2 regions of the Streptomyces sp. NPDC001985 genome follow, and region 1 is predicted to be linked to the other one. Evidence: riboswitches for the same ligand, from Rfam matches in the RefSeq annotation. Region 1 holds a riboswitch; the other holds the start of a gene.

Region 1 (5,264 bases):
CCGAGCCCCACGGCGCGGCCGAGATCGGCCCGACGCCCGTCTCCGGGCCGGCGGTCGGCTGGAGCGGGTGGTTCGGCAGATACGGCGCGAGGTGCGCCCGGACGCCGACCGGCCCGACACCGGGGCCACCGCCGCCGTGCGGGATGCAGAACGTCTTGTGCAGATTCAGGTGCGAGACGTCGCCGCCGAACTTGCCCGGCTTGGCGAGCCCCACCAGCGCGTTGAGATTGGCTCCGTCGACATAGACCTGGCCGCCGGCCTCGTGGACCCGGGCGCAGATGTCGGCGACGTGCTCCTCGAAGACACCGTGCGTCGAGGGGTAGGTGATCATCAGCACGGACAGCTCGTCGCGGTACTGGTCGATCCTGGCGCGCAGGTCGTCGACGTCGACCTCGCCGTCGTCGGCGGTCTTCACCACCACGACCTTCATCCCGGCCATCACGGCGCTGGCGGCGTTGGTGCCGTGCGCGGACGACGGGATCAGGCAGACCGTCCGCTGCTCGTCGCCGTTGGCTCGGTGGTAGGCGCGGACCGCGAGAAGACCGGCGAGTTCACCCTGCGAGCCGGCGTTCGGCTGGATGGAGACCTTGTCGTAGCCGGTGACCTCGGCGAGCCGCTCCTCCAGCTCCCGGATGAGCGTCAGATAGCCGGCCGCCTGGTCGACGGGGACGAAGGGGTGGATCTGCCCGAACTCGGGCCAGGTGACCGGCTCCATCTCGGTGGTCGCGTTCAGCTTCATGGTGCAGGAGCCGAGCGGGATCATGCCGCGGTCCAGGGCGTAGTCCCGGTCCGAGAGGCGGCGCAGATAGCGCAGCATCGCCGTCTCGGAGCGGTGCTGGTGGAAGACCGGGTGGGAGAGATAGTCGTCGGTGCGCAGCAGCGCGGCCGGCAGGGTGTCCTCGGTGGTCCCGTCCAGCGCGTCGATGTCGCCGGTCACGCCGAAGGCGGCCCACACGGCGGTGAGCTGGGCGCGCAGGGTGGTCTCGTCGCAGGCGACGGAGACGTGCGAGTCGTCGACCAGGCGCAGATTGACCCCGCCCTCACGGGCGGCCGCGACCACATCGGCCGCGGTGCCCGGCACCCGTGCGGTCAGGGTGTCGAAGTAGGAGTCGTGGAGGACCTCCACACCGCCGGCGGTCAGGCCCGCGGCGAGCAGGGTGGCGTAGCGGTGGGTGCGCCGGGCGATGGCGCGCAGTCCGTCCGGCCCGTGGTAGACCGCGTACATCCCCGCCATCACGGCGAGCAGCACCTGCGCGGTGCAGATGTTGCTGGTGGCCTTCTCGCGCCGGATGTGCTGCTCACGGGTCTGGAGTGCGAGCCGGTACGCCTTGTTGCCGTCGGCGTCGACGGAGACACCGACGAGCCGGCCGGGCAGGCTGCGGGCGAACTTCTCCCGGACGGCCATGAAACCGGCGTGCGGGCCGCCGAAGCCCATGGGGACGCCGAAGCGCTGAGTGGTGCCGACGGCGATGTCGGCGCCGAGCTCACCGGGCGGGGTGAGGAGGGTGAGGGCCAGCAGATCGGCGGCGACGGTGACGATCGCGCCGAGCGCCCGCGCCTGCTCGATCACCGGCTTGATGTCGCGTACGGCCCCGGAGGCCCCCGGGTACTGGAGCAGGACGCCGAAGACACCGCGCTCGGCGATCTCGGCCGGGATGCCCGCGCTGAGGTCGGCGGTGACGACCTCGACACCGGTGGGCTCCGCGCGGGTCTCGATGACCGCGAGGGTCTGCGGCAGTACGTCGGAGTCGACCAGGAAGATCCCGTTCTTGACCTTTCCGACCCGTCGGGCGAGCGACATCGCCTCGGCGGCGGCGGTGCCCTCGTCGAGGAGGGAGGCTCCGGAGGTGGGCAGCCCGGTCAGCTCGGCGACCATCGTCTGGAAGTTCAGCAGAGCCTCCAGCCGGCCCTGGGAGATCTCCGGCTGGTAGGGCGTGTACGCCGTGTACCAGGACGGGTTCTCCATGACGTTGCGCAGGATGACCGGGGGCGTGAAGGTGCCGTGGTAACCGAGGCCGATCATGGGCGCCAGCACGGTGTTGCGGTCGGCGAGGCCGCGCAGCTCGGCGAGGACCTCGGCCTCGGTGCGGGCGTCCGGGAGGGCCAGCGCCTCCGCGCTCTTGATGACATCGGGGACCGCCGCGGCGGTCAGCTCGTCCAGCGAGCCGTATCCCACCTGCGCCAGCATCTTGGCCTGGGCCGCCGCGTCGGGGCCGATGTGGCGCTGCTCGAACGGGGTGCCCTGCTCCAACTGGGAGAGCGGAATGCGGTTGGCGGTCATGTAGGAGGCCTCCTGGTCTGACACGACCTGCGAGAGGCACCACCGCACGCGGGGTGCCCTGGACGGGCCTCCCCCTCTGTCATCTCAACCTGAGAGCTTCACCGGGCCGCCCGACTGCGACGCCCCGGCTTTCACCGTCGGTGAGAGCGGATGCCGTCCGACGCCCGCCCTGCTTTCCAGAGTGACCTCGTCCGCGCGGTACAGGTGCCTGAGAGATTCCGGGGAGGATTTGCTCCTTCGGCGCCACCGTCGTCCTGCCGGTGGACTCTCCCGCGCGGGGTCAGCAGCCGCTTGCCAGCCTACCAGCGTGACCTTTCAACAATCGCTCAAGTGGCCGACACCTGCGAAGTGCCCTTTTGTATGGATCAAAGAGCAGTTGCGACCATATGGAGGGACCGTGCAGACCGATATCGATCCGCGCAGCCTGATCGGCCGCAAGGCGTTCGACCGCGACGGGGCCAAGATCGGCACCGTGGACGAGGTGTACCTGGACGATGCCACCGGTACACCCGAATGGGCGGCAGTGCGCACCGGGCTCTTCAGCCGGGACGCCTTCGTCCCGCTGGAGCCGAGCACCTTCGTCGACGACACCCTGCGTGTTCCCTATGAGCGCTCGCTGATCAAGGACGCACCGGACTTCGGTGTCGGCCGCCATCTCTCCCCCGAACAGGAGCTCCAGCTCTACCACCACTACGGCCTCGAACTCTCCGTGTCGCCGGAGGTGCCCGTCGCGCCCCCCGACGACCGCTCCTTCGGACAGGTCGCGGGCGACGAGGACTGACCGGCGGCGCCGGCCGGCCCCGCCGGGTTCTCCGGGCTCCCCGGCGGCGCGTCCGGCGGCCCCTCGGGCGGGTTCTCCGGCGGGGCGACCAGGGGCAGCGGATCGGAGGGCTCCAGATCGGGGTCGTCCACCCGGAAGGTCCGCACGCGCCCCGGCGGGGAGAGCGGGTCCTCGAACCGCACGGTGACCCGTCCGACACCGCTGCCCTGCACCCATCCCGCCCCGTGGACCGCGTGACGCACGTCGTTGCCGGCGGACCAGCGCCGCTCGGCGGGCCCGCCGGACGGGCCGGCGGTGCCCCCCGCCGCCACGGGCGCGCTCCGCCCCTCCGCCGGGTCCCCGTCCCGCCCGGCCGGTTCCCGCCGCTCGTCCGGTGCGTCCGGTGCGCCACCCGGGGGCGCCGCCGCGCTGTCCGGGGCGGCGCCCCCGGGGCGCTCACCGGCTGCGGCCTGCGCGAAGAGGTCCTCCTGGGTGTAGTCGGCGAGCCCGGACACCCCGACGCCCAGCAGCCGGACACCGCCCGTGGTGTCCACGGACTCCAGGAGGCGCGCCGCCGCCTCCCGGACGACCGCGGGATCGTCCGTCGGCCCCCGGAGCGTCTCCGAGCGCGTCAGCGTCGAGAAGTCGTACCGCCGGACCTTCAGCACGATCGTCCGCCCCGAGTGCCCGGAGGCCCGCAGCCGCTGGACACAGCGGTCCGCGAGCCGCTCGACCTCGATCCTGATCCGGACCCGGTCGTGCAGATCCACGTCGAAGGTGTCCTCCACCGACACGGATTTGGTGTCCCGCTCGGCGACCACGGGCCGGTCGTCGAAGCCCAGGGCCATCCGGTGCAGCGCGGTGCCGTGCGCCCTGCCGAGCAGCCGCACCAGCTCGTCCTCGCCCGCCTCGGCGACCTCGGCGCAGGTCGTCATGCCCGCGCGCCGCAGATGCTCGCCGGTCGCCGGGCCGACGCCGGGCAGCGTCCGCACGGTCAGCGGCCCCAGCAGCTCACGCTCGGTCCCCGGCTCCATCACCACCAGACCATCCGGTTTCGCCTGCTCGGAGGCGATCTTCGCCAGCATCTTCGAGCCGGCGAGGCCCACTGATCCGGTGAGCCCGGTGACGGTGCGTATATCCGCCCGCAGCCGCTCTCCGGCGGCCCGCGCCGACGGCAGATCCGAGGCCGCGCCGCTCGCCTCCAGATCGACGAAGGCCTCGTCCAGACTGAGCGGCTCCACCAGCGGCGACAGGGAACGCAGCAGCTCCATGACCTGTTCGCTGATGGCGCGGTAGAAGGAGAAGCGCGGCACCAGATACGCCGCGTTCGGCGCGAGCCGCCGGGCCTGGGCCATGGGCATCGCCGAGTGGACCCCGAACCGTCTCGCCTCGTACGAGGCGGTGGCCACGACACCGCGCGGACCGAGCCCGCCGACGATCACGGGCTTTCCGCGCAGACTCGGCTTCGCCGCCTGTTCGGCTGCGGCGTAGAACGCATCCATGTCCAGATGCAGAATCGTCGGCGCGGATCTCACATCTCCGATGCTGCCCTACGCCACTGACAATGCCCGCCGGGCCATTCGCCGTGTCCTTCCGGCCGGGCCGGGAGGAAGGCGGGGCGGGGTCCGCCGAACGGGTCAGACGGCCCGGTTCTGCCGGCGCCTGGCCAGCTCGTCGGCGGGATTGTGGCCGATCAGGGTCTCACCGGTGTCGACCCGCTCACCGTGCAGCTGCGACAGCGCCGTCTCGACATCGCGCCAGACCACGCCGACCGCGATACCGAAGATCCCCTGTCCGCCCTGGAGGAGGCTCACCACCTCGTCGGGCGACGAGCACTCGTAGACGGTCGCGCCGTCGCTCATCAGCGTCATCCGCTCCAGATCGGCGTGGCCGCGCGCCCTGAGGTGCTGCACGGCCGCCCGGATGTTCTGGAGCGCCACCCCGGTGTCCAGGAATCGCTTCACGATCTTCAGGACGACCACATCGCGCAGGCTGTAGAGCCGCTGGGCCCCCGCGCCGCGAGCCGGCCGCACACTCGGCTCGACCAGGCCGGTACGCGCCCAGTAGTCGAGCTGCCGATAGGTGATGCCGGCCGCCGCACACGCGGTCGGCCCTCGATAGCCGACCGTGTCCGCCGACGGGTCGACCGCACTCTCCGGGAGCGGATACGGCCCGCTCTCCCCCAGGGCTCGCCCGAGGGCCCCCACCGCACCGCCGCCGCTG
Region 2 (5,264 bases), on a different contig from region 1:
CCAGCCCCCTCGGTGAATGGTTGCTCAAACGTGATGCGCGTAGAGGGATTCCGTTATCCGGACGGCGCCGTTGGCTGAGCGGGACGCCATCTTCCGTCTACTGATGGGTAGTTGACGGAATCGGAGGGAGGGGACCGACGGAACCGCCCTGGGATTCCATGGTGTTGAGCGGGACCGGGTGGTGAATTCACCGGAGGATGGGGGTGGGTACCGTGGAACGAAGGCGGGGTGGGGTGGGTGGCGTCCGCTGAAACGAGCGAGCCCCGAACGCGTTTGCGTTCGGGGCGGGTTGGGTATCCGGCGGCCCCCGGAGTTCCGCGCGGGTGCCGCGATCGCGGGTGCCCCGGCGGCTGCCGGCCCCCGCGGTGATCACGGTGATTCCGGTGATTCCTGAGTGATCACGTGTGATCGAGGGGCCGGGCGGGGCCGGTGGGGCGGTGGGCCGGAGGGGCGGTGGATCAGCGGGGTGGGATCGGCGGAACGGGCGGGGCCGGCGGGTAGCCGTAGCCGGCGGCGGGGCGGTCGGGGGCGCCGTGCGCCTCCCGGTCGTAGAACGGACGGGCGTGGGCCCGCAGCCACATCGTCACCGGGTCGTACTCGTCCGACATCGCGACCGTCGACACCGGCAGCCCCTCGGGGACCGCCGCGATCGACTGCTGCATCATCGCCCGGGCCGCGTCCACCGATGGCCGGCCGGTGTCGTAGAGATCCAGCCCGATGACGAGATACGGGGCACCCAGCGCGGGCTGCACCCAGGCCCGGCGCAGCGATCTGACGGCCGGGGTGCGGTGGGCGTTCTGCGAGAGCAGGGCGTAGAAGTGCGGGATCTCGATGGCCGGCTCGGAGAGCCGCAGCGGACCGGCGGGCATCCGCTCCAGGCCCGTGGCGATCCGGCGCAGATCCGGCCAGGGGATGCCGACTCCACCGCCGGGAGCGTGCGGATTCAGCCAGATCCCCCAGCGCTCGGGGAAGAGGGTGCGGGCGATGTCGGCGCCCGAGACCCTCTCATGGGCCCGGTTCCAGCCGGAGACGGCCAGCTCCTGCGCGGAGGTGACACAGGGGGCGTACCCGGCGCCGTCGATCTCCATATTGCCGTACTGGGCGTCAGGAGAACCGGGCATACCGTGCCAGAGCAGCATCCAGACCTGGCCGGTGGCCGGGTCGGCGAGCGCCTTGAGCAGTGCCTCGTACGCGTCGTAGCGCCCGGGCGACACCTGGCGCAGCATGTGCTCGACCTGCCCGGCCGCAGCGGTGCCTGACGCGCTCACCCTGGTTCCGCCCCTCTCCGACTCCATGGGAACCAGCTTAATCGGCCGCCTTGACGCCGACTTGACGACCTTCGGGACTACGCGTGATCGCGCTGATAGAAGGGGCGCATCCGCGCCAGCATCCAGTCGGCGACGGGGTCCTGGGCCACATCGAGAAGGATGAGATTGACCGGCCAGGGCGTCTGGACCCGGCCGAGCGCCCGGCCGAGGGCGTCGAGCGCGGGGGTGCCGTCCGGGGAGTCGAGCTGGACGCCGACGAAGAGGGAGGGCGGACCGGCCTCCACGGAGGCGAGGGCGCGGCGCGCGGTGCGGACGGTCCCCGCCTCCTGGAACTCGCCGGCCGCCGCCGCCAGGAAGTCGACCGGCTCCTCCTGCCAGTCCGGCTCGAAGAGCCGCACCCGCCCGCCGGCGGGCGGGCCCTCCGGGTGCCGGCACAGCTCGGCGACGGCGGGCGGGGGCAGCGGGGCGCCGACCGCGCCGCCCGGGTTCACGGCGATGCCGAGCTGCGGGGGCAGGCCCCGGGCAAACTCGCGGGCGGGGGCGACGGTGAAGGACATATGGGGGCCGACGCAGCTCATGAACTGCTGCTCGGAGCTGAAGACGGGGACATAGGCGGCGCCGTCGATCTCCAGGGTGGGGAGGTCGAGGTCGCGGCTCTCCGGGGAGCCGCCGTTGGGGAGGGGGACCCAGAGGGGGCTGCGGCCGAGGACCTCCAGGAGGCGGGGGGTGGCGGAGGGGGTGTCGAGGGAGGCGGTGAGGGCCTCCTCCAGCTCGTTGGCCGGCCAGCCGGCGGTGTGCGGCTGTGCCTGATCCGGAATGGTCATGTCGCTGGCCCTCTCCCCCGGCTGCGCCGGTCGTCCCCACGGCTTTCCCCATGACCCTAATGCCGCCGGGCCCTCCCCTCGAACCCGCCGGGGCACGACATCCAGCCCCTCCGGCGGTGGAGAGCGGGAGTTCGGGGGCCGGCCCCCGACGGAGGCCCGCACCGTGCGGCCACCTGTCGCACAGGGTCCGTCCTCAAACTCCCCAGAGCTGCCTCTGGGAGGCACCCCGGACCGGCTGAGTCCGCTCGGGCACTCCGTGGCACAGGGCGGGCCGCTACGGTGAGGGCTCGAAGGTCAAGTGGGTCAGGGCCGTCGTCGCGTCGCGGTCCAGCAGAACCGCCGACGCGCACCCGGCGGGCAGCCTCCCCGCCTCCGCGTCGGCGATCAGACGCCCCACCCCCCTGCGGTGCCGCGCGAACGCGTACCCGGAGACCCCCCGCCCCCGCTCCCGCTGCCCCTGCCGCGCCACCTGCGGCGGCACATCCAGCAGCACCAGATGGAGTGCCGTCCCCCGGCTCCGGGCCCGCCGGGCCAGCCAGCGCCGCACCCACGCCTGCGTACCGCAGTCGTGCACCACCACACTCTCCCCGGAGCGCAGCGCCCGCCGCAGCCCGGCGTAGTGCGCGATACGGACGAGCGGGCGGTAGACCGCGTACGGCAGAAACCCCGGCGCACGCGCGTCCCACCGGTCCCGCGCGTCCTGCGAATCGATCCCCCGGCCCCGCGCGGCACGCCTGATCAGGGTGGATTTTCCGCTCCCCGGCAGCCCGGACACCACCACCACATCCCCGGCGGCGAACATCAGCCGCCGAGGGCTGCGCCCGGCGCGCCCCCGCAGATCCCGCAGGACCGGGACCGGCGCCCCCAGCCCGCCCCGGAGCCGCCGGGCCGCTACCGGCTGTGGCTGCGCGGGCACGCCCGCGGTCGCGGCGCAGGCACCACCGGAGTGCTGCAACGTCATCACACCCTCCCCCTCGTCAGGTCACCCACACACTTGCCCAAGAAGCGTAAAGAAATGGTAATGGGACACAACTGATTTGCTGTTGAGGCGCGTCCGTGAAGTGGCGCGCCTCCCCCTCGCGCCGTTCCCCGCGCCCGGCGCGGAACGAGCCCCGCCCCACCCCCCATCCGACCCCGATGCGTGCAATGATGTGGCCCCAAACTGCATACCGGCCGCTTGAATCCGCGCGGGAGAGTCCCGGTCACCTCGGTGCCGGGCGCCGAAGGAGCAAGTTCCTCCCTTGAATCTCTCAGGCCCCGTACCGCGTGCGATGAGGCAGATCTGAAAAGCGGGCCGCCGCCGTGCGGCTCCACCCAAGGTGCAAGTCACGACCATCCGTACGCGGGGTCGCGACGAACCTCTCAGGTTCCGATGACAGATGGGGAGGATTGTCCTCGTCCGCCATGCCTTGGGAGCTTTATCCATGAGTAATGCCCCCCGCCACACCGCGCTCGACGCCCTCCATCGCTCACTGGGCGCGACCATGACCGACTTCGCGGGCTGGGACATGCCCCTGCGGTACGGCAGTGAGCGCGACGAGCACCTGGCGGTCCGCACGCGGGCCGGTCTCTTCGACCTCTCCCACATGGGCGAGATCACCGTCACCGGCCCGGGCGCGGCCGCGCTGCTGGACTACGCCCTGGTGGGGAACATCGGCTCGGTGGGCGCCGGCCGCGCCCGCTACACCATGATCTGCCGCGAGGACGGCGGCATCCTGGACGACCTGATCGTCTACCGGCTCGGCGAGACCGAGTACATGGTCGTGGCCAACGCCGGCAACGCCCAGACCGTCCTGGACGCGATCACCGAACGCTCGGCCGGCTTCGACGCCGAGGTGCGCGACGACCGGGACGCCTACGCGCTGATCGCGGTGCAGGGCCCCGAGTCCCCCGGCATCCTGAAGTCGGTCACCGACGCCGATCTGGACGGACTGAAGTACTACGCGGGCCTGCCGGGCACCGTCGCCGGGGTTCCCGCGCTGATCGCCCGTACCGGCTACACCGGCGAGGACGGCTTCGAGCTGTTCGTCGAGCCCCGGTACGCGGAGCGGCTCTGGCAGGCGCTGACCGAGGCCGGCGCCCCCGCCGGACTGGTCCCCTGCGGACTCTCCTGCCGCGACACCCTGCGCCTGGAGGCGGGCATGCCGCTGTACGGGCATGAGCTGACCACCGCGCTCACCCCCTTCGACGCGGGTCTCGGCCGGGTCGTGAAGTTCGAGAAGGAAGGCGACTTCATCGGGCGGAAGGCTCTGACGGCCGCCGCCGAGCGCGCCGCGACCAGCCCGCCGCGCAAGCTGGTCGGGCTGATCGCCCAGGGCCGGCGGGTCCCCCGCGCGGGGTACGGAGTGGTGGCCGGCGGATCGGTGATCGGCGAGGTCACCTCCGGCGCGCCCTCCCCGACGCTGGGGAAGCCGATCGCCATCGCCTATGTGGACGCGGAGCACGCCGGGCCCGGCACCGAGGGCGTCGGGGTCGACATCCGCGGCACACACGAGCCGTACGAGGTCGTCGCGCTGCCCTTCTACAAGCGCGCGAAGTAGCGCCTTCCCCGCTCTTCCCCTCTTTCCCGCGCTTCGGCGGTGGCCCCGGCGTCACGCACCGTGACACGAGGCGGCGCCCGACGTGACCAGCGGCACTCCCCATCACCCCCCGTCCGTTCATCCCCCCTTCCCGCGTACAGGAGAATTCAGGTCATGAGCAACCCCCAGCAGCTGCGCTACAGCAAGGAGCACGAGTGGCTGTCGGACGCCGAGGACGGCGTGTCGACGGTCGGGATCACCGAGTTCGCGGCAGGCGCGCTCGGAGATGTCGTCTTCGCCCAGCTCCCCGAGGTGGGCGACACCGTGACCGCGGGCGAGACCTGCGGTGAGCTGGAGTCGACCAAGTCCGTCAGCGATCTGTACTCGCCCGTGTCCGGTGAGATCACCGAGGCGAACCAGAACGTGGTGGACGACCCCTCGCTGGTGAACAGTGCCCCCTTCGAGGGCGGCTGGCTGTTCAAGGTGCGCGTGAGCGAGGAGCCGAAGGATCTGCTCTCCGCCGACGAGTACACCGCCTTCTCCAGCAACTGACCACGACCACGACAGGGACCCGAGATGTCGCTTCTCAACACCCCTCTCCATGAGCTGGACCCCGATGTCGCCGCCGCCGTCGACGCCGAGCTCCACCGTCA

The links. Region 1 has a riboswitch for glycine ahead of gcvP (aminomethyl-transferring glycine dehydrogenase). Riboswitches for the same ligand answer to the same signal wherever they lie in the genome.
Region 2: linked by a shared signal. The riboswitch ahead of gcvT (glycine cleavage system aminomethyltransferase GcvT) and the one ahead of gcvP (aminomethyl-transferring glycine dehydrogenase) in region 1 are both predicted to bind glycine.

The regions. Positions count from the first base shown of each region.
Region 1 covers NZ_JBEOYB010000096.1:10,283-15,546, forward strand. The annotation lists gene gcvP (aminomethyl-transferring glycine dehydrogenase) at 1-2,281, opposite strand, end outside; glycine riboswitch at 2,468-2,564, opposite strand; gene ABT122_RS29975 (PRC-barrel domain-containing protein) at 2,679-3,062, shown strand; gene ABT122_RS29980 (DNA polymerase IV) at 2,972-4,576, opposite strand; gene ABT122_RS29985 (MerR family transcriptional regulator) at 4,679-5,264, opposite strand, start outside.
Region 2 covers NZ_JBEOYB010000019.1:38,716-43,979, reverse strand. The annotation lists gene ABT122_RS11225 (enhanced serine sensitivity protein SseB C-terminal domain-containing protein) at 459-1,268, opposite strand; gene ABT122_RS11220 (enhanced serine sensitivity protein SseB) at 1,346-2,092, opposite strand; gene ABT122_RS11215 (AAA family ATPase) at 2,367-3,053, opposite strand; glycine riboswitch at 3,271-3,367, shown strand; gene gcvT (glycine cleavage system aminomethyltransferase GcvT) at 3,517-4,632, shown strand; gene gcvH (glycine cleavage system protein GcvH) at 4,786-5,163, shown strand; gene glyA (serine hydroxymethyltransferase) at 5,188-5,264, shown strand, end outside.